4 regions of the Streptomyces sp. NPDC054783 genome follow, and region 4 is predicted to be linked to each of the others. Evidence: riboswitches for the same ligand, from Rfam matches in the RefSeq annotation. Region 4 holds a riboswitch; each other region holds the start of a gene.
The links. Region 4 has a riboswitch for cyclic di-AMP ahead of ACWGJ5_RS09520 (M23 family metallopeptidase). Riboswitches for the same ligand answer to the same signal wherever they lie in the genome.
Positions count from the first base shown of each region.

Region 1: linked by a shared signal. The riboswitch ahead of ACWGJ5_RS14130 (M23 family metallopeptidase) and the one ahead of ACWGJ5_RS09520 (M23 family metallopeptidase) in region 4 are both predicted to bind cyclic di-AMP.
Region 2: linked by a shared signal. The riboswitch ahead of ACWGJ5_RS18475 (NlpC/P60 family protein) and the one ahead of ACWGJ5_RS09520 (M23 family metallopeptidase) in region 4 are both predicted to bind cyclic di-AMP.
Region 3: linked by a shared signal. The riboswitch ahead of ACWGJ5_RS31595 (transglycosylase SLT domain-containing protein) and the one ahead of ACWGJ5_RS09520 (M23 family metallopeptidase) in region 4 are both predicted to bind cyclic di-AMP.

Region 1 is NZ_JBSHAY010000006.1:211,937-216,747, forward strand. It holds gene ACWGJ5_RS14115 (bifunctional acetate--CoA ligase family protein/GNAT family N-acetyltransferase) at 1-241, opposite strand, end outside; gene ACWGJ5_RS14120 (HPr family phosphocarrier protein) at 420-701, shown strand; gene ACWGJ5_RS14125 (GntR family transcriptional regulator) at 848-1,534, opposite strand; gene ACWGJ5_RS14130 (M23 family metallopeptidase) at 1,732-2,475, opposite strand; cyclic di-AMP (ydaO/yuaA leader) riboswitch at 2,488-2,650, opposite strand; gene ACWGJ5_RS14135 (M16 family metallopeptidase) at 2,887-4,275, opposite strand; gene ACWGJ5_RS14140 (M16 family metallopeptidase) at 4,272-4,811, opposite strand, start outside.
Region 2 is NZ_JBSHAY010000009.1:163,799-168,609, reverse strand. It holds gene pcrA (DNA helicase PcrA) at 1-1,920, opposite strand, end outside; cyclic di-AMP (ydaO/yuaA leader) riboswitch at 2,183-2,354, shown strand; gene ACWGJ5_RS18475 (NlpC/P60 family protein) at 2,362-3,570, shown strand; gene ACWGJ5_RS18470 (tellurite resistance/C4-dicarboxylate transporter family protein) at 4,259-4,811, shown strand, end outside.
Region 3 is NZ_JBSHAY010000022.1:136,644-141,454, reverse strand. It holds gene ACWGJ5_RS31605 (LolA family protein) at 1-256, opposite strand, end outside; gene ACWGJ5_RS31600 (polyprenyl synthetase family protein) at 568-1,578, opposite strand; cyclic di-AMP (ydaO/yuaA leader) riboswitch at 2,145-2,327, shown strand; gene ACWGJ5_RS31595 (transglycosylase SLT domain-containing protein) at 2,332-2,823, shown strand; gene ACWGJ5_RS31590 (HAD family hydrolase) at 3,004-3,816, opposite strand; gene ACWGJ5_RS31585 (FAD-dependent oxidoreductase) at 3,944-4,811, opposite strand, start outside.
Region 4 is NZ_JBSHAY010000003.1:557,686-562,496, forward strand. It holds gene ACWGJ5_RS09505 (MarR family winged helix-turn-helix transcriptional regulator) at 1-233, opposite strand, end outside; gene ACWGJ5_RS09510 (dihydrofolate reductase family protein) at 296-1,429, shown strand; tRNA gene ACWGJ5_RS09515 (tRNA-Met) at 1,509-1,582, opposite strand; cyclic di-AMP (ydaO/yuaA leader) riboswitch at 1,869-2,013, shown strand; gene ACWGJ5_RS09520 (M23 family metallopeptidase) at 2,023-3,048, shown strand; gene ACWGJ5_RS09525 (aldo/keto reductase) at 3,119-4,063, shown strand; gene ACWGJ5_RS09530 (PrsW family intramembrane metalloprotease) at 4,153-4,811, opposite strand, start outside.

The sequences.
Region 1 (4,811 bases), on a different contig from region 4:
GGTCCACAAAGTCGTGGTGCGTGAAGCGGTGGACGTCCTTGGCGGAGAGCCTGGGGTACGGCGCGAAGAAGCGGTAGTACTTCGACTCGTCCGAGACCTGCTCGTAGAAGCTGACCAGGCGGTCGGCGTCATCAACGGTGATGGGCCTGATGCGCGCGGTACCCCCGTCGCGCAGCACCACGTCCGCCTCCCAGTGGGCGGGGTATTGGTGCCGGTCCTGCCGGTCCGCCGAGGTCTGCATGGGCCCCAGAGTACGGCTCGCGTCCGACAACGGCGCGGGGCAGTCTGTGGAGGACGGAAGCCGGAACCGAGGCCGCGGTTCCGACGCCACGCCGGAGCGGACGAAGGTCCGCTCCGGGCATGCTTCGCGATATGGGAAACTGGTCTAGACAACCCTGAAGACTGAAGGGCAGCAACACATGGCTGAGCGCCGCGTCAACGTCGGCTGGGCCGAGGGCCTCCACGCCCGCCCCGCCTCCATCTTCGTCCGAGCCGCCACGGCCGCAGGCGTCCCGGTGACGATCGCCAAGGCTGACGGCAACCCCGTCAACGCGGCCTCCATGCTGGCTGTCCTGGGCCTGGGCGCCCAGGGCGGCGAGGAGATCGTCCTCGCCTCCGACGCCGAGGGCGCCGACGCCGCCCTGGACCGTCTGGCCAAGCTGGTCTCCGAGGGCCTCGAGGAACTGCCCGAGACGGTCTGAACACCAGCGCATTGATACGGCGGAGCCGCGTCGCCCTTTTCGGGCGGCGCGGCTCCGCTGTTTCCGGGCTCATTGCGCGCACACCGGAATTGGGGCGCGGAAATAGTCCGCGGCCGAATACCTCTTCTTTGTATACGGCGCCCGTGTTAATGCCGAAGGCCCGACATGTTTACGGCGTGTTGCGAAGTCCTCACACGTTCGGGGCTTCCGGAAAAACGCAGCCGGTGCGCGGCCGTCGCGCGCTCGGTGTGCAGCGCCGTGACGGCCCGCGCGCGCTCGCCGTCGCCGCGCGCCACCGCGTCGACGATGGCGCCGTGCTCGGCCCAGTGATCCACCGGACTCGACGGCGCCTCCACCGCGTACATCCAGGCGATCTTGTGCCGCAGCTGGCCGAGCATCGTGGTCAGCGAGGAGCTGCCCGAGGCCTGGGCGAGCGTCTCGTGGAACCAGCCGCCCAGCGAGCGCAGATCGCCGCTGTTGCCACTGCGGGCCCGCTCCTGGCCCAGCCTGACGAGGCCGCGCAGCACCTTCAGATGGGCCTCGGTGCGCCGCTGGGCGGCCCGGGCCGCCCCGAGCGGCTCCAGCAGCAGGCGCATCTCCAGCAGGTCGGCGGCCTCCTGCTCGGTCGGCTCGGCCACGCACGCGCCCGCGTGCCGGCGGGTCACCACGAAGCCCTCGGCCTCCAGGGTGCGCAGGGCCTCGCGGACAGGGACGCGCGAGACGCCGTAGCGGCGGGCCAGGACTTCCTCGGTCAGCCGGCCGCCGCGCTCGTAGACACCCGCGACGATGTCGTCCCGGATGGCCGTGCACACAGAGTGCGCCGGAATACGCATGACCGACCTCCGCCTTAATCCCCGTGAAACGTCGACGATGGACGCGTGTTCCGTGACTCTATTCCAATGAGCCGGAATTTCCGACGGCGGTCCGGAATCCATGGATATTTTTTGGTCAGCGGGTCGGGAGGGGCCCGTGAAAAACGGCGAAAGCCCCGGCTCGTGAGCCGGGGCTTCGCGTGCCGCGCGACGGGGCGTCAGACGTTCACGCCGTGCTTGCGGAGGTAGGCGACGGGGTCGACGTCCGAGCCGTAGTCGGGGGTCGTACGGGCCTCGAAGTGCAGGTGCGGGCCGGTGGTGTTGCCGGTCGCGCCGGCCAGGCCGATCTGCTGCCCGGAGCTGACCTGCTGACCGACCGAGACGCCGATGGACGACAGGTGGCCGTACTGGGTGTACATGCCGTCGGCCATCCGGATCACGATCTGGTTGCCGTACGCGCCGCCCCAGCCGGTGGAGACGACCGTGCCGGAGCCGACCGCGTGGACGGGGGTGCCGCTGGCGGCGTGGAAGTCGATGCCCGTGTGGTGGCCGGAGGACCACAGGGAACTGCTGGCCTGGTAGCCGGTGGAGACGTAGGAGTCGGTTATCGGGGCGACGAAGGCGTTCAGGCGCTTGCGCTCGGCCTCCCGGGCGGCACGGGCCCTGGCCTCGCGCTCCTCCTTCGCCTTCCTGGCCGCGGCCTCCTCGGCCGCCTTCTGCTCCGCGGCCTGCTGCTGCGCGTCGGCCTGTGCGTCGATGTGCTCGGCGACGCCGTCGCTCACGGCGAGGACCGGCGTGAGCCCGGTCTGCTCCACCGTGTTCTCGGCGGCGAGTGCCGGAGAGGCGGCGAGGGTGCCGATGACACCGGTGGTGGTGAGGGCCGCGACGCCTGCCGCCTGAGCGGTGGTGCGCTTGACCCGGCCGGGCTTGCGGTGCTTCCCGGTGGCGCACATGAACGCCATGAAGTGGCTGGTCCTTTCCTTCCCTCTCGCCTACCGGGTTAGCTGACGGGTTCGGAGCAGGAAGGTCTCCTACGGACTCCCTCGCGCTCGCGCGGGCGCCCGATTCACCCCAGGGACTGCGTGGGTCCCCGGCTCCCCTGGCTCGCGCCGTACGGGGACTCGGCGATGGCTGTCCGGTGCCGCGGGTGCGGCGCACTGCCTACTGACGAACAGCCCGGACGACGCTACGAAAGCCTGCTTTCGAACCCCAAACCGATCCGGGCTTTTGTAGCGCATCCCACAGGGCAGACAGGCAACCTCCGCCTCAAATCGGGCATCTGGGGAAGGGAGTGGAACACCGGGGGCCCTGACGACGAGTTGGTCGTCAGGGCCCCACGCGCGTGTGCCGTCACTCAGCCGTCCATGCGGGCACTACTCGGCCGCCACCACGGTCACTTCACCGATGCCGAGCGCCTCCACCGGCGCCTTGATCTGAGCGGCGTCACCGACGAGGACGGTCACCAGGCGGTCCACCGGGAAGGCGTTCACGGCGGCCGCCGTGGCCTCCACCGTGCCCGTCGCCGCGAGCTGCTGATAGAGCGTCGCCTGGAAGTCGTCGGGCAGGTGCTGCTCGACCTGGTCGGCCAGCGTGCTCGCGACGGCGGCCGCGGTCTCGTACTTCAGCGGCGCCACCCCGACGAGGTTCTGCACGGCCACGTCCCGCTCGACGTCGGTCAGGCCGTCCGCGGCGAGGGTGCGCAGCACCTTCCACAGGTCCTCCAGCGCCGGGCCGGTGTTGGGGGTGTCCACGGAGCCGCTGATGGCGAGCATCGACGCGCCCGTACCGTCCGGCGCGGAACGAAGGACCTGGCCGAACGCGCGCACACCGTAGGTGTAGCCCTTCTCCTCGCGCAGGACGCGGTCCAGGCGGGAGGTGAGGGTGCCGCCGAGGCAGTAGGTGCCGAGCACCTGTGCGGGCCACACGCGGTCGTGCCGGTCGGGGCCGACGCGGCCGATGAGCAACTGCGTCTGGACGGCGCCGGGCCGGTCCACGATGACCACGCGTCCGGTGTCGTCCGCGGTCACCGACGGCACGGGCCGCGGCTCGCCCGGGGTGCCCGTCCAGGCGCCCAGGGTGTCGCCGAGCAGCGCGTCCAGGTCGACGCCGGTGAGGTCGCCGACGACGACCGCGGTGGCCGTGGCGGGGCGTACGTGCCGGCTGTAGAAGGCGCGTACGGCGGCGGCGTCGATCTTCTCGACCGTCTCCTCGGTGCCCTGGCGCGGGCGCGACATGCGCGAGGCCACCGGGAACAGCTCCTTGGAGAGCTCCTTCGCGGCCCGGCGCGAGGGGTTGGCCAGCTCGTGCGGGATCTCGTCCAGGCGGTTGCGGACCAGCCGCTCCACCTCGCTGTCGGCGAACGCGGGCGCGCGCAGCGCGTCGGCGAGCAGACCGAGCCCCTTGGCCAGGCGGGAGGCCGGCACCTCCAGGCTGATCCGGACGCCGGGGTGGTCGGCGTGCGAGTCCAGCGTGGCGCCCGCGCGCTCCAGTTCGGCGGCGAACTCCTCGGCGGAGTGCTTGTCGGTGCCCTCGGAGAAGGCCCGCGCCATGATCGTGGCGACGCCGTCCAGGCCGGCCGGCTCGGCGTCCAGGGGCGCGTCCAGCAGCACCTCGACGGCGACGACCTGCTGGCCGGGGCGGTGGCAGCGCAGCACGGTCAGGCCGTTGTCGAGCGTGCCCCGCTCGGGGGCCGGGAACGCCCACGGCTTGGCCTCGCCGGGCTGCGGCTGGGGGTGGAAGTCCATGGTGGCGAGCTCGGTCACTTGGCCGTCTCCTCGTTCTCGTTACCGGCCTCTACGGTCGCTTCCTGCTCCGGGTCCTCACCGCGCCCCGCTTCCTCGGTGTGCTCGGCGGAATCGGCGGACAGCGGCTCGTAGACGAGGACCGCTCGGTTGTCGGGCCGCAGGCGGGCCTTGGCGACCTCCCGGACCTCCTCGGGGGTCACCTCCAGGACGCGCTTGACGGCGGTGAGGGCGAGCTGCGGATCGCCGAACAGGACGGCGAACCGGCACAGTTCGTCGGCACGCCCTGCGACCGTGCCCAGCCGGTCCAGCCACTCGCGCTCCAACTGGGCCTGGGCGCGCTCCATTTCCTCGGGCGTGGGGCCCTCCTCGGCGAACCGGGCCAGCTCCTCGTCGATGGCGGTCTCGATGACCGGCACCTCGACGTCACCGGAGGTCTTCACGTCCAGCCAGCCCATGGAGGGCGCGCCGGCGAGCCGCAGCAGGCCGAATCCGGCCGCGACGGCCGTGCGGTCGCGTCGCACCAGCCGGTTGTAGAGGCGGGAGGACTCGCCGCC
Region 2 (4,811 bases), on a different contig from region 4:
GGGGATCTGGTCGGAGTCGGCGACCAGCGCCACCTGCTCCAGGAAGTCGGCCAGCGTGGCGCCCGGGGCGGCGGCCCCCGATGTCACTGCGCCTTCGCCGCGCTCCTGCTCGAACTCCAGGGCCACGGCCGCGAGTTCCTGGAGGTTCTCGATACGGGTCTCGTCCTGCGGGTCGGTGGAGGCCTGCAACTCGGCCAGGTAGCCGGTGCGTTCGAGCACCGCCTCGAGGACGGTCGCGGCGCCCGCGCCGGACTCGACGATCGTACGCAGGTCCTCCATCAGCGTGTTGAACCGCTTGACGGCGTTGGTGGAGCGCGCGGCCATGCCGTACGCCTCGTCCACGCGCTTGAGCGCCTGCGGGAAGCTGATCCTCTCCCGCTGGGCGAGGGCGTCGATCATCGCCTCGGCGCGCTCGCCGATACCCCGCTTGGGCACGTTGAGGATGCGGCGCAGCGGCACCGAGTCCTCGGGGTTGGCGAGGACGCGCAGGTAGGCCAGGACGTCCCGGACCTCCTTGCGCTCGTAGAAGCGGACACCGCCGACGACCTTGTAGGGCAGGCCGACCCGGATGAAGACCTCTTCGAAGACACGGGACTGGGCGTTGGTGCGGTAGAAGACTGCGACATCGCCGGCCTTGGCATCGCCCGCGTCCACCAGGCGGTCTATCTCGTCGGAGACGAACTGGGCCTCGTCGTGCTCGGTGTCGGCGACGTAACCGGTGATCCGCGCGCCGGCGCCCGCGTTGGTCCACAGGTTCTTCGGGCGGCGGGACTCGTTGCGCTCGATGACCGCGTTGGCGGCGGACAGGATGGTCTGCGTGGAGCGGTAGTTCTGCTCCAGCAGGATCGTCGTCGCGTTCGGGTAGTCCTCCTCGAACTGCAGGATGTTGCGGATCGTCGCGCCCCGGAAGGCGTAGATCGACTGGTCCGCGTCACCGACGACACACAGTTCGGCGGGCGGGAGGTCGTACTCGCCGGGCGGGGTGCCGCCCTCCTCGGCGGACCGCTCCCCCGTGCCGACAAGTTCCCGTACCAGCGCGTACTGGGCGTGGTTGGTGTCCTGGTACTCGTCGACCAGGACGTGCCGGAAGCGGCGGCGGTAGTGCTCGGCGACGTCCGGGAAGGCACGCAGCAGGTTGACCGTCGTCATGATCAGGTCGTCGAAGTCGAGCGCGTTGGCCTCACGCAGGCGCGACTGGTAGAGCGCGTAGGCCTGGGCGAGGGTCTTCTCGAAGCCGTCGGTGGCCTGGGCGGCGAAGTCCTCCTCGTCGATCAGCTCGTTCTTCAGGTTGCTGATCTTGGCGCTGAACGACTTCGGCGGGAAGCGCTTGGGGTCGAGGTCCAGGTCGCGGCAGACCAGGGCCATGAGGCGTTTGCTGTCGGCGGCGTCGTAGATCGAGAACGACGACGTGAAGCCGAGCCTCTTCGACTCGCGGCGCAGGATGCGCACGCACGCGCTGTGGAAGGTCATGACCCACATCGCGTTCGCGCGCGGGCCGACGAGATGCTCGACGCGCTCCTTCATCTCGCCCGCGGCCTTGTTGGTGAAGGTGATCGCGAGGATCTGGCCCGGGTGCACATGCCGCTCGGCGAGCAGATGGGCGATGCGGTGGGTGAGCACACGGGTCTTGCCCGAACCGGCGCCGGCCACGATGAGCAGCGGGGAGCCGGCGTGCACCACCGCGGCGCGCTGGTTGTCGTTCAGCCCCTCCAGCAGCGCCGCCGGGTCGATCGCGGGGCGCGGGGCGCCGTCGCGGTAGTACGCCTCCCGGTCCGGCGGCACGTCGAACTTCCCGCCGAACAGATCGTCCGGAAGCGGCTCCGGAGCGTGATCGTCGTCGGGCGGCGGCGGGGGCTCCTCCTCGTGCCCGCGAGGGGCCTGGAGATCCGCCAGGAAGCTGTCGTCAAAGAGGCTGCTCATCGCTCTCCGAGTCTAGGGCGCCCCACCGACAACCGGTCGCCGTCCCCGGAACATGGCCGGTTCCGGAAGAGAGTTGATCTGGACCGCAAAATGAGCCTCCGCCTGCTCACACAACGGAACCGCCCGATGACACAGGAGCGAAACCTGCCCCAGGTCACGAAAATGTATCGGACATATCACGCACCAACCTTCACAGGAGTCACACGAGTTGGCTAGCGTGCGTGCGGGCCGTACGACCCCTACCGGCGAACCTCGCCGGGCCGCGCGGCCTCCGCCGAGTCCGGCGCGCCCCTCAGGGCGTCCGGAGCCGGGGACCCACCGACCTTTGGGGTGAATCGGCCGGCTCCCACCCGGGACGCCGCCGTAGGGCAACCCTTCCGAACCACCGCCCGAACCCGACAGCTAACCCGGTAGGCGGCCCATTGGAAGGAGTCGCCTCCCTTGGCGTCGCACCGCAAGACGCGCCCCGGCGGATCCATCGGATCGGGCCTTCGCACCCCCGCCCTCGCCACCGCCGCCCTCACCTCCATGGCCGTGCTCTCCCAGACCGCAGAGGCCGCCCCGAATACCGATCGCGCCAAGCCGAGCCTGGAGGAGGTCGAGAAGAAGGTCGACGACCTCTACCGCCAGGCGGAGTCGGCGACCGAGAAGTACGACGCGGCCAAGGAGCGGTCCGGCAGACAGCGGGGCCGCGTCGACGCCCTGCGCGACGACGTCGCCCGGCGCACCGCAGGTCTCAACAAGGCCCGCGAGGAGCTGGGCTCCTTCGCCGCGGCCCAGTACCGCACCGGTACCGCCGCTCCCGACACGGCCACCTTCCTGCTGGCCAACGACCCGCAGGACTACTTCGACCAGACCCAGCTGATGAACCGGCTGACCTCGCGGGAGAAGCACGCGGTCGACGACTACATCGGCGAGCAGGCCGCGACCATGAAGAAGCGGCGGGAGGCCGCGGAGAGCCTGCAGACGCTGACCGACTCACAGCACGACCTGCAGACCGCCAAGACCACCGTCCAGAAGAAACTGGCCTCGGCGCGCGAACTGCTCTCGCAGCTGACGGCCCAGGAGAAGGCGCGGCTGGCCGCCATCGAGCGGCAGAAGCAGCAGGAGGCGGCGCGCAAGGCGGCCGAGCTGGCGAAGCAGCAGGCGGCTCAGCAACAGGCCGCCTCATCGTCTTCATCGTCGTCCTCCTCGTCGTCATCGCCCACGGGGTCCGGCTCCGGATCCGGTTCGACGGGCTCCGGTTCGACGGGCTCCGGCTCGACCGGGTCCACGACGACCAGCTCGTACGACACGAAGGCCGAGAAGGCGCTCGCCTTCGCCCGCGCGCAGATCGGCAAGCCTTATGTGTGGGGCGCGACCGGGCCGGACTCCTACGACTGCTCGGGCCTCACCCAGGCCGCGTGGAGGGCCGCCGGCGTCACCCTTCCGCGCACCACCTACGACCAGGTCAATGTGGGCACCACGGTCTCGCTCGCCGACGCGCGGCCGGGCGACCTGATCTTCTTCTACGACGACATCAGCCACGTCGGCGTCTACATAGGCAACGGCATGATGATCCATGCCCCGAAGCCGGGCGCGTACGTCCGTGAGGAGTCGATCTATTACGGCGGTGAGTCGATCATCCACAGCGTGGTCCGACCGGGCTGACACCACCCCGGGGGCGCGGGCGCGCCCCCTGTCCTTCCCGCTCCACGCGCGCGTGCCGCCGAATTGCCCGTGCACGCGCGCGTGCGGGGTCGCGGGCTCCGAGCCCGGGTCGCCGAATCACATCCCCACGCGCGGCCTGCGGCGCCCTGAGCCTGCCCGCACGGACCACTGACTCACAGGCCCACGCACGGAATACCAGCGCCCTCGGCCTCCCCACACCGCACGACCACGCACAGGCCCACCCACGGCACACCAGCGCCCTCGGCCTCCCCACACCGCACGACCACGCACAGGCCCACCCACGGCACACCAGCGCCCTCGGCCTCCCCACACGAGCCGCTGATTCCCACACCCACGCACGCGTCGGGCTTTCCTGCGCCGACGCCCGCATGCGGCCTTCTCTTCCTCCGGACACGCGCGCCCTCTTCTGCCATCCAGACCGCTTGGCCTCCCCTGCCACGTCCACACGGTCTCTCCCCCCGTCCCCACGACCGCGCACGGCCTCCCCTGCCCCCCAACGCACACGTCCGGCCTACCCCAACGCACACGTCCGGCCTACCCCAACGCACACGTCCGGCCTGCCCCCACGCACGCGTCCGGCCTGCCTCCACGCGCGTACCGGCGTTTTTGTTCTCCACGCGCGCGTGCCCACCGGGCAGGGACGCCGCGGCTCCCTAGCATCGGGCGCATGCCCGGCATCTCAGGTCTGCGCGCGTGGTGGGCGGAACGGTCCCCCGCGGCCGGGGCCGCCGTGATGGCGACCGGCGTGGTGTCGGTGGGGCTGCACATGACCGGAGCCGAGTCGGTCTCCCGGGTGGCGCTGGCGATGGCGTGCATCTCCTGGATCGCGCTGGCCGCCGAATTCGTCCTGCGGCTGGTCGGCGAGCGGGAGCGCTGGGTGACCGAGGCGGAGAGCCCGGGCGCGCTGACCTCGGTCGCCGCGACCGCGGTGCTCGGCAACCGGATCTCGGCGCTGGGCCGGCAGACCCTGGCCGAGGCGCTGCTCGCGCTCGCCGCGCTGCTGTGGCCGGTGCTGCTGGTCCTGGTCGTACGGCGCTGGAGGCCGCGCATGCCGGGCGCGGTGTTCCTGTGCTGTGTGGCCACAGAGAGCCTCGCCGTACTGGGCGCCACGCTCGACGCGGCCGAGCGCACGGCGTGGCTCGCACACACGGCGCTGGTGCTGTTCTGGCTGGGCCTGGTGCTCTACGGCCTGGCGCTGGCCCGCTTCGACATACGGCAGG
Region 3 (4,811 bases), on a different contig from region 4:
GCACGGTGCCGGACATGTGCTGCACGTCCGACTTGGCGATCTTCTCGATGAGCTGCTGCGCCGTGATCCTGGGCAGGTCGGGGTCGCCGGAGGCGGCGAGCGCCGGGACCAGACCGATCGTGGCCGCCGCGACCCCCACCACCGCGACCGGGACCGCGTAACGGGCAGCCTTGCGCCGTGCGGCGGGCCGCTCCTCGTCCCGCGCGGCGTCCACTCGCGCGGCATCCACTGCGTCGTCGGATTCGTACGGTGCCATGTGTGCCTTACCTCCGTCGTCGGCGGCGGCTGTTCTCACGCTGGTCCACCAGAGCCGCCATTCTCACCCGAATCGGTGAGGAGTGGTGATTTCCGTGGCTTCCATCTCACCAAATCAGCCATGAGGAAGCGTCAGACCTCGGAGCCAACTCCGCGTACGCCTGCGGTATGACACGCAGGGGCCGCGACTCCACCAACCCGTAGGGGTCTCACCGGAACGGAGGGCCCCATACGAGGTCGCCGAAGGCGTGCCGTGGCGTACAGCCGAAACCCGGTGAGCCGCACAGCCGGAGGCGGGGCCTCGTGGCCGGGTCAGCCGGCGCGGTGCACCACCGCGTCGCACAGTTCCATCAGCGCGGCCTTGGCGTCGCACTCCCGCAGCGGCACCAGCGCGGCGCGGGCCTCCTCCGCGTACCGGACGGTGTCCCGGCGGGCCTGCTCCAACGCGGGGTGGGCGCGCAGCGCGGCCAGCGCCTCGGCGTGCCGGGCGTCGTCACTGAGGTCGGAGTCGAGCAGCTCGCACAGCGCGATGTCCTCGGGCAGTCCGAGGCGGGCGGCGCGCTCGCGCAGCCGGAGCACGGGCAGGGTCGGGATGCCCTCGCGCAGGTCGGTGCCCGGGGTCTTGCCGGACTCGCGGGAGTCGGAGGCGATGTCCAGGACGTCGTCGGCGAGCTGGAAGGCCACCCCGAGCCGCTCGCCGTACTGGGTGAGCACGTCCACGACCGTCTCGTCGGCACCGGACATCATCGCGCCGAACCGGCAGGAGACCGCCACCAGCGAGCCCGTCTTGCCGCCGAGCACGTCCAGGTAGTGCTCGACCGGGTCGCGGCCGTCGGAGGGGCCGGCGGTCTCGAGGATCTGGCCGGTGACCAGCCGCTCGAAGGCGAGGGCCTGCACCCGGACCGCCTCGGGGCCGAGGTCGGCGAGGATCTGGGAGGCGCGGGCGAAGAGGAAGTCGCCGGTGAGGACCGCGACGGAGTTGCCCCATCGGGTGTTGGCGCTGTCCACGCCGCGCCGCACGGCCGCCTCGTCCATGACGTCGTCGTGGTACAGCGTGGCCAGGTGGGTCAGCTCCACGACCACTGCCGAGGGCACGATGCCCGGCGCGTAGGGGTCACCGAACTGGGCCGCGAGCATCACGAGCAGCGGCCGGAACCGCTTCCCGCCGGCCCGTACGAGGTGCTGCGCGGCCTCCGTGATGAACGGGACCTCGCTCTTGGTGGCCTCGAGCAAGCCTTCCTCGACAGCCGCCAATCCGGCCTGGACATCGGCTTCCAGAGCCTGGTCCCGCACGCTCAGCCCGAACGGCCCGACGACGGTCACGAGGGGTCTCCTGTCTGCTGGTGTCTGCTGGCGATTACACGGTTTGTCGATAGGTCGTTGCCATCACTCAAGTCAGCGTATCCGGTCCCGTTTCGATCACCGATAGCGCCCACCGGTCCAGCCTGGGCGGTATCGGATCACGACCGGTATGTTTTTGATCAAGTGATAAGAGCGGACATTTTCGACTTAACAGGAATCCATGCGGTTTGTCGCGAGCCGACGGGGCGAGCGGAGTAATGCCTACGCCCCGGACAACGACAGGCGCCGCGTCACGGGTTCCACTGCCACCCGCCCGACGCACACCGAATCCCCCATGTCGGATTTGGAATACTTTGTTATTTCGTGAGTTGGGTCACGCACGACCTCCGGCGCCACGGAACCGCCAGACCACCTCCCACCTTGCCCCGTCCGCGAGTTGAGGGTTGGCAAACGCAAAGGATCAAGTATCCCAAACGGCACACACCAAGGTCAAATAGGGCGTTGTGTGACTCAGGCACTTGTTCCCGACATGTGCTCTCGCATACGTTCCGGGCCGTCGGGCGGACGCCGAATCCTGCCGCCGCCCGCGTAACCCATCGACGAACTCATTCGTACGGCAGGAGCGGGGGACCCAGGTAAGTCCGCCGGACCGGACGGCACACGCCGCGCCGCGACGGCTAGGGGTGAAGCCATGCCTTCTCACGAAGGCACGGCCGGGCACCTCCCCGCCCGAACCCGACAGCTCACCTCGCAGGCGCCGGAGAGGACTTCCCCATGCCCACTGCCGCTCAGCACCGCCGCACCCGCACCACCCGCCTCGCCCGCGCCCTCGCCGTCGCCGGCACCGGTGCCGCCGTCCTCGCCGTGTCGCTCGTCGGCGCCACCAGCGCCTCCGCGGCCACCGGCACGACCACCAAGGCGGCCTCCACCACCCTCGCCGGGTACCCGAACAACCTCGACGGCTGGATCCGCGAGTCCCTTGCGATCATGGCCCAGAAGGGCATCCCGGGCACCTACAACGGCATTTACCGCAACATCATGCGGGAGTCCTCCGGCAACCCCAAGGCCATCAACCTCTGGGACTCCAACGCCGCCGCGGGCATCCCCTCCAAGGGCCTGCTCCAGGTGATCGACCCGACCTTCAACACGTACCACGTGGCCGGCACCTCCTTCGACCCCTACGACCCGGTCGCCAACATCACCGCGGCCTGCAACTACGCCGCCGCCCGGTACGGGTCGATCGACAACGTGTTCAGCGCGTACTGACAGTCCCGCTGACCGGCACGGCATCGGCCGTCCGGCGCGTGCCCACACCTGACGGAGGGGCACCCGCCGGGCGGCCGTCGCTCATTCCGGGGACGGCCGTACGCCTGGGAGGACCCCGCCCGGGGACGGTCGTGTACAAGGAGGGCCGGTACCGGGGACGGTCCTGTACTGATGTTCCGGTCAGTCGGTCGGGAACAGTCTTTCGAGGACGACGGCGACACCGTCGTCCTCGTTCGACAGGGTGATCTCATCGGCCGCCGTCTTGAGTTCGGGATGCGCGTTGGCCATGGCGGCCCCGTGTCCGGCCCAGTCGAACATCGGGATGTCGTTGGGCATGTCGCCGAACGCCAGCGCCTCCTCCGCCGCGATCCCGAGCCGCTCGGCGGCCAGCGCGAGACCGGTCGCCTTGGTCACCCCGGACGGCTGGAGCTCCACGGTCCCCGGCCCGGACATGGTGACCGTGGCCAGCGAGCCCACCACCGCGCGCGCGGTGGCTGCCAACTCGTCGTCGGACAGGCTGGCGTGGCGAAGCAGCACCTTGCTGATCGGCGCGCACCACAGGTCGTCGCGCCGGCCGACCCGGACCGCGGGCAGGGTCGGGTGCGGCATCCGGTACCCGGGCTCGATGAGCGTGAGCCCGTCGACCCCGTCCTGGTCGACGGCCGCGTACACCTGCCCCACCTCGGCCTCGATCTTGCCGAGCGCGGTCTCGGCCAGCTCCCGGTCCAGCCGGACCGACCACAGCAGGCGGCCGGTCCCGGCGTCGTAGACCTGTGCGCCCTGCCCGCACACCGCGAGTCCTGTGCAGCCGAGGTTTGCCAGTAGCGGCCGTACCCGCGGGGCCGGGCGGCCCGTCACCACCAGGTGCCGGGCACCGGCCCGCGCCACCCGCGCGAGCGCGGCGAGCGACCGGTCGGAGACCGTGTCGTCGCCGCGCAGCAGCGTTCCGTCCAGGTCGGTGGCGATCAGTGCGTACACGGGGGTGGCTGCCATGATCAGAGAATACGGATACCGGGCCCCGCCGACTCACCTTGTCGCCCTGCGCACTTACGTACCAGTCCACCCCAAGTAGTGCCTCCCGGCTCCTCGTTGATGAGGCGGATCGGCCCAGTCGGCGGCTTCAGCCATGGGCCGACGCCAGGTGTTTCGTCAGCCGCGGTGAGGCGAACTCCGTGCCGCAGACGAAGCGCATCACCGGGCCGTACGACGACGCCGCCGGCAGACCGGTGAAGTACAGGCCGGGAACGGACGAGACGAAGCCCGGGCCGAGCTTCGGCGTGCCGCGGCTCACCGCGAGCCGGGTGCGCAGCTCGTGGCCGAGGAAATCCATGGCCGCGATGTCGACGCGGTAGCCGGTGGCGGCGATGACGTGGTCGGCGGTGAGCCGCTCGGGGTGCCCGCCGTGGGTGCGGACGGTCAGGACGGGGCTGCCGTCCGGTGCCTCCGCGCTCACCACCCGCGCCACGTCCTGCACCTGTACGGCGCTCTCGAAGCGCTCGCGCAGCCACCAGGCGCCGAGCGGTCCGAGGACCCGGCGGACCAGGAAGTGGCGGGTGCCCTCGGGCAGATAGCGGTAGGGGTGCGGGTAGTAGCTGAACGCCCACAGCGACCAGGCGCGGCCGAACGGCGACTCGGGGCGCAGCTTGGGCTGCTGCCAGGGCGGCGCGCCGAACGCGACCCGGCCGCGGCCGCGCGCGACGACACGCACGCGTGCCCCCGCCTCGGCGGCGAGCGCCGCCGTCTCCAGCGCGGACTGGCCGGCGCCGACCACGATGAGCTCCTTGCCGGCGAAACGGCTCAGGTCGTGGTGCTGGGAGCTGTGCGAGACCGGGCCGGTGGGCGCCGGTCCGTCGGCCGCCGCTCCCGCGAGCTCCGCCGGCAGGTGCGCGAGCCCCGACAGGCCGGTGGCGACGACGACCGCGCGCGCGGTGAACGTCTCCCCCGAGTCCAGCTTCAGCTCGAAGCCGCCGCTCTTGTCACGGTCCGCG
Region 4 (4,811 bases):
GTCACCGCGTACGTCAGCCTGCTGCGCGTGATCTTCAACGACTCGGCGAGGTCCGTCATCCGCAGCCGCCGCTCGGGCGCCTCGGACAGGTTGGCCAGCACGGAGTAGAACAGGTGTGGCATGCCGGCGTCCTGCTGGAGCTGTCGGTCGATCGCGTCCTCCAGGAGGTGCGTCGCGGCCATGTACGCGCGCCAGGCGCGCTGCTCCTCGGGGCTGAGCCAGCGGGTCGTCATGCCGCCAGTGTAAGTTTGTTTCAAACTTGAACCAAGACTCGCCTCGCAGGGAGACCGCGCCGATGTCGTACCCGTACGTGCTGCTGTCCGCCGCCGTCTCCCTCGACGGCTACCTGGACGACACCGGCCCCGACCGGCTCCTGCTGTCCAGCCCGGCCGACTTCGACCGGGTCGACGCGGTACGGGCCTCCGTCGACGCCATCCTGATCGGCGCCGGCACGATCCGCGCCGACAACCCGCGGCTTCTGGTCAACTCCGCCGAGCGCCGCGCGGCACGGGTGCGCGAGGGTCGACCGGAGTACCCGCTGAAGGTGACCGTCACCGCCACCGGCGACCTCGATCCCGACGCCAACTTCTGGCACACCGGCGGCGACAAGCTCGTCTGCACGACCGACGAGGGCGCCGAGCGGGCCGCGCGCCGCGTCGGTGACACCGCCGACGTCGTCGCGCTGGGCCCCGGCCTCGACTGGCGGTCCCTGCTGTCCCACCTGCACGACGTGCGCGGGGTCCGGCGGCTGATGGTCGAGGGCGGCGGCACGGTCCACACCCAGCTGCTGCAGCTGGGCCTCGCCGACGAGCTCCAGCTGGTCCTCGCGCCGCTGTTCGTCGGTGACCCGGCAGCGCCCCGCCTGTTCGGCCCCGGCGGCTACCAGGCCGGCCGGCTGCGCCTGACCGAGACCCGCCGGATCGAGGACGTGGTCCTCATGCGCTACGAGCCCACGGCCCCCGGCGCGGGTGCGGTCGCCACCGCCGCCGACCGTCACTGGCTGCGCACCGCCTGCGAACTGGCCGCGCTGTGTCCGCCCTCGCGGACCGCGTTCAGTGTGGGGGCGGTGGTGGTCGCGGCCGACGGCACGGAGCTCGCGCGAGGTCACTCGCGCGAGGGGGACGACCCCGTGGTCCATGCGGAGGAGGCCGCCCTCGCGAAGGTCGACCCGGCGGATGAGCGGTTGGCCGGCGCCACGGTGTACAGCAGCCTGGAGCCCTGCGCCCGGCGGGCCTCGAGGCCCGCGCCCTGTGCCGAGCTGATCCTTCGGGCGGGGGTGCGGAGGGTGGTCACGGCCTGGCGGGAGCCCGACACGTTCGTGGATGCGGCCGACGGGAGCGGAGTCCTGGCGAAGGCCGGCGCGGAGGTGGTCGTCCTGCCCGAGCTGGAGGGACGCGCCAAGGCGCCGAACGGACATCTGCTGGGGTGAGCCGGCCCCGGCCCGCCCCGTGCGGGGGCTGAAAGCACTCAGGGCCGGAATCCAATGGATTCCGGCCCTGAGTTTTGAGTAGCGGGGACAGGATTTGAACCTGCGACCTCTGGGTTATGAGCCCAGCGAGCTACCGAGCTGCTCCACCCCGCGTCGTTGTGTCTCTACTGTACACCACTCGGTGGGTCGTCCGGCGCCACCTGATCGTTTTCACCCAGGGTGACCGGACGACCGCCCTCCGAATAACACCTGAGTCACCATCAAAAACGCCCAGGCTCCTGAGTGGCGGTCAACTCGCCCGGATTTGCTGCACTCCCGGCCGGTAAGTTCCGCTCGGAAAAGGTTAATGATCAAGCCGAACGGCTTGGAAAGTGACTCTCAGGTCTATTAACGTTCGATAACGCAGCGCGGTCGTCCCAGCCGTCACAAGAGGCGGCTCCGTGCGCACGCGCCTAATCCCGCAAGGGAGCCGGGGAACCACCATCTTGGGGTGAATCACGCGGATACCGGCTGGTATACGCGCGTAGGAGACCTTCCTGCTCCGAACCCGTCAGCTAACCCGGTAGGCGGAGGAAGGAAAGGAGTACGCCCGAGTGGCGTCCAACCGGCCCGCCCCAGAAGCCCCGTACGTGCCCGCGCAAGCCCAGCCGGAGACCTTCGGCTACGGCGCCTACCGCGCCGAGGAGGGGCCCTGGGAGGAGTGGAACCCCACCGAGGACTCCGTCACCCCGGTCCGTGGCCGGCACCGCGTCGCCAAGCAACGCGGCGGCTTCGCGCGCAGCTCCACCGTCCTCGGCGTCGGCGTGATGGCCGCGGTCGGCGCGGGCGGCATCGCCAGCGCCAACACCGGCAAGCCGCCGGTCTCCATATCCCTGCCGGACCTGGACTCCGTCGAGCACATCTTCGGCGACTCCTCCGATGCGCCCCAGGCCACTGCGACCGGCCTCAGCAAGGTCGGCGTGACCACCGACAGCGCCGGCAGCGGCAATGCCGGCGAGGCCCTGCGCAACCGGATCATGGCCCAGGCCGAGCAGCAGCAGAGCAAGGCCGACAGCAAGGCCACCGCCGCCGCGATCGCCGCGGCCGACAAGCAGACCGCCGCCGCGGCCGCCACGGCGGAGCAGGCCGCCGCGGCCAAGGCCGCCGCCGCCAAGGAGAAGGCGGAGGCCGACGCCAAGAAGGCCGCCGAGGCCAAGCGGCTGGCCGAGCTGGCCAAGGAGTACACGCTGCCGGTCGTCTCGTACACGATCACCGGTACCTTCGGGCAGCCCGGCGCGATGTGGTCCTCCGGCTACCACACCGGCCTCGACTTCGCCGCCCCCACCGGCACCCTCATCAAGGCCGTCCACGGCGGCACGGTCACCCAGGCCGGCTGGGCGGGCGCCTACGGCTACCGCACCGTCATCACCCTGGACGACGGCACCGAGCTGTGGTTCTGCCACCAGTCCTCGATCAACGTCTCCGTCGGGCAGAAGGTCTCCACCGGCCAGGTCATCGGCCGTGTCGGCGCCACCGGCAACGTCACCGGCCCGCACCTGCACCTGGAGGTCCACCCGAACGGCCAGGCCACCGCCATCGACCCGGCGCCGTGGCTGCGGGAGAAGGGCCTCACCCCCTGACGCGTCCTTCCGGGCGTTCTTGACGCCGGCGGTGGAATGCGATCATCCACCGTCGGCGTTGACATAGGGCATGACCTCTCTGCGCACACTCGGTTCATCCGACCTCCAGGTCTTCCCGCTCTGCCTCGGCGGCAACGTCTTCGGCTGGACCGCCGACGAGGAGACCTCCTTCGCCGTCCTCGACGCCTACACGGCGGCCGGCGGCAACTTCATCGACACCGCCGACTCCTACACGGCGTGGATCGAGGGCCACAAGGGCGGCGAGTCCGAGACGATCATCGGCAAGTGGGTCAAGGCCCGTGGCAACCGCGACCGCGTCGTCATCGCCACCAAGGTCAGCCAGCACCCGGAGTTCCAGGGTCTGTCCGCCGTCAACATCAAGGCCGCCGCCGACGCCTCCCTGCGCCGCCTGGACACCGACTACATCGACCTCTACTACACCCACTTCGACAAGCCCGAGATCCCGGTCGAGGAGATCATCGGCGCGCTGGACGAGCTGGTGAAGGCGGGCAAGGTCCGCCACGTCGCCGCCTCCAACATCAGCCCCGAGCGCCTGAAGGCCTCGCTCGACTTCTCCGACCGCGAGGGCCTGGCCCGCTATGTGGCCCTCCAGCCCCACTACAACCTCGTCTCCCGCGACACCTACGAGGGCCCGCTGCAGGACCTGGCCGCCAAGGAGGGCCTGTCCGCCGTGCCGTACTTCTCCCTGGCCGCGGGCTTCCTGACCGGCAAGTACCGCCCCGGCACCAAGGTCGACAGCGCCCGTGCGGGCCGGGCCCAGGAGCACGCGGAGACCGAGCGCGGCCAGAAGGTCCTCGCGGCCCTGGACGAGATCGCCGCCGCCCATGACGCCCCCGTCGCCACGGTCGCCCTCGCCTGGCTCGCGGCCCAGCCGACGATCACGGCCCCGATCGCCTCGGCCCGCACGCCGGACCAGCTCCCGGCCCTCCTGGACGTGGCGGACCTGCAGCTGACGGAGGAGGAGCTGGCGAGTCTGACGGCAGCGTCTGCCTGACCTTCCTGCCGGCCTGATGCTTCCGCCGCAACGGTGCTCAGCCACGACGGCGGATTCCGGCGGTGCCGAATCCTCCGCAACCCGATGGGTTACGACTGATACGGGTTGTAGGAAGAGTAGGGCGCCGCCGGATAGCCGTACCCCGGCCGATACGCCGTAGGCATCGGCACCGGTGCCGCGTACATCTGCCGAACCGGCGGAGCCACCCGCATCGCGTACTCCAACGCCGGCCGCGCCGCATTCCGCCGCTTCCACAGCTCGTCCAGCAACTCCCGCTCCCGTACGACGAAGTCGGCCCCGGCCTTGCCCTGCCGCCCCCGGCGCCGCAGAAACGCGAGTGAGGTGGCGTACGCCTCGTAGCGTGCCACCTCCCGTGCCACCGGCTTGCCGCCGTGGTGCCGGGCGTAGTCACGGGCCGTCCGCCGGGCCCGCATCGACCCGAGCGCGAACGGCTCGGCCGGCCCCAGCCACCCGGCCAGCACATACGCCGGCAGCTCCTCCCGCACGGTCCGCAGCTCCCGCTGCCTCGTCCAGATCGCGAGCCAGGTCAGCAACCCGAACACGGGCATCATGAATCCGCCGTAGACGGCGAAGAACCCGAACTCGCCGAAGGTGGAGGAGCCGTTCCAGAAGGCGTGCATGCTCATCGCGAGCAGCAGACCGCACACCGGCAGCAGCATCCGCCGGGCGCGCTGCCGCTCGGCGGAGAGCGCGGCGAAGCCGAAGCCGAGGCCGGTCATGGTGGTGA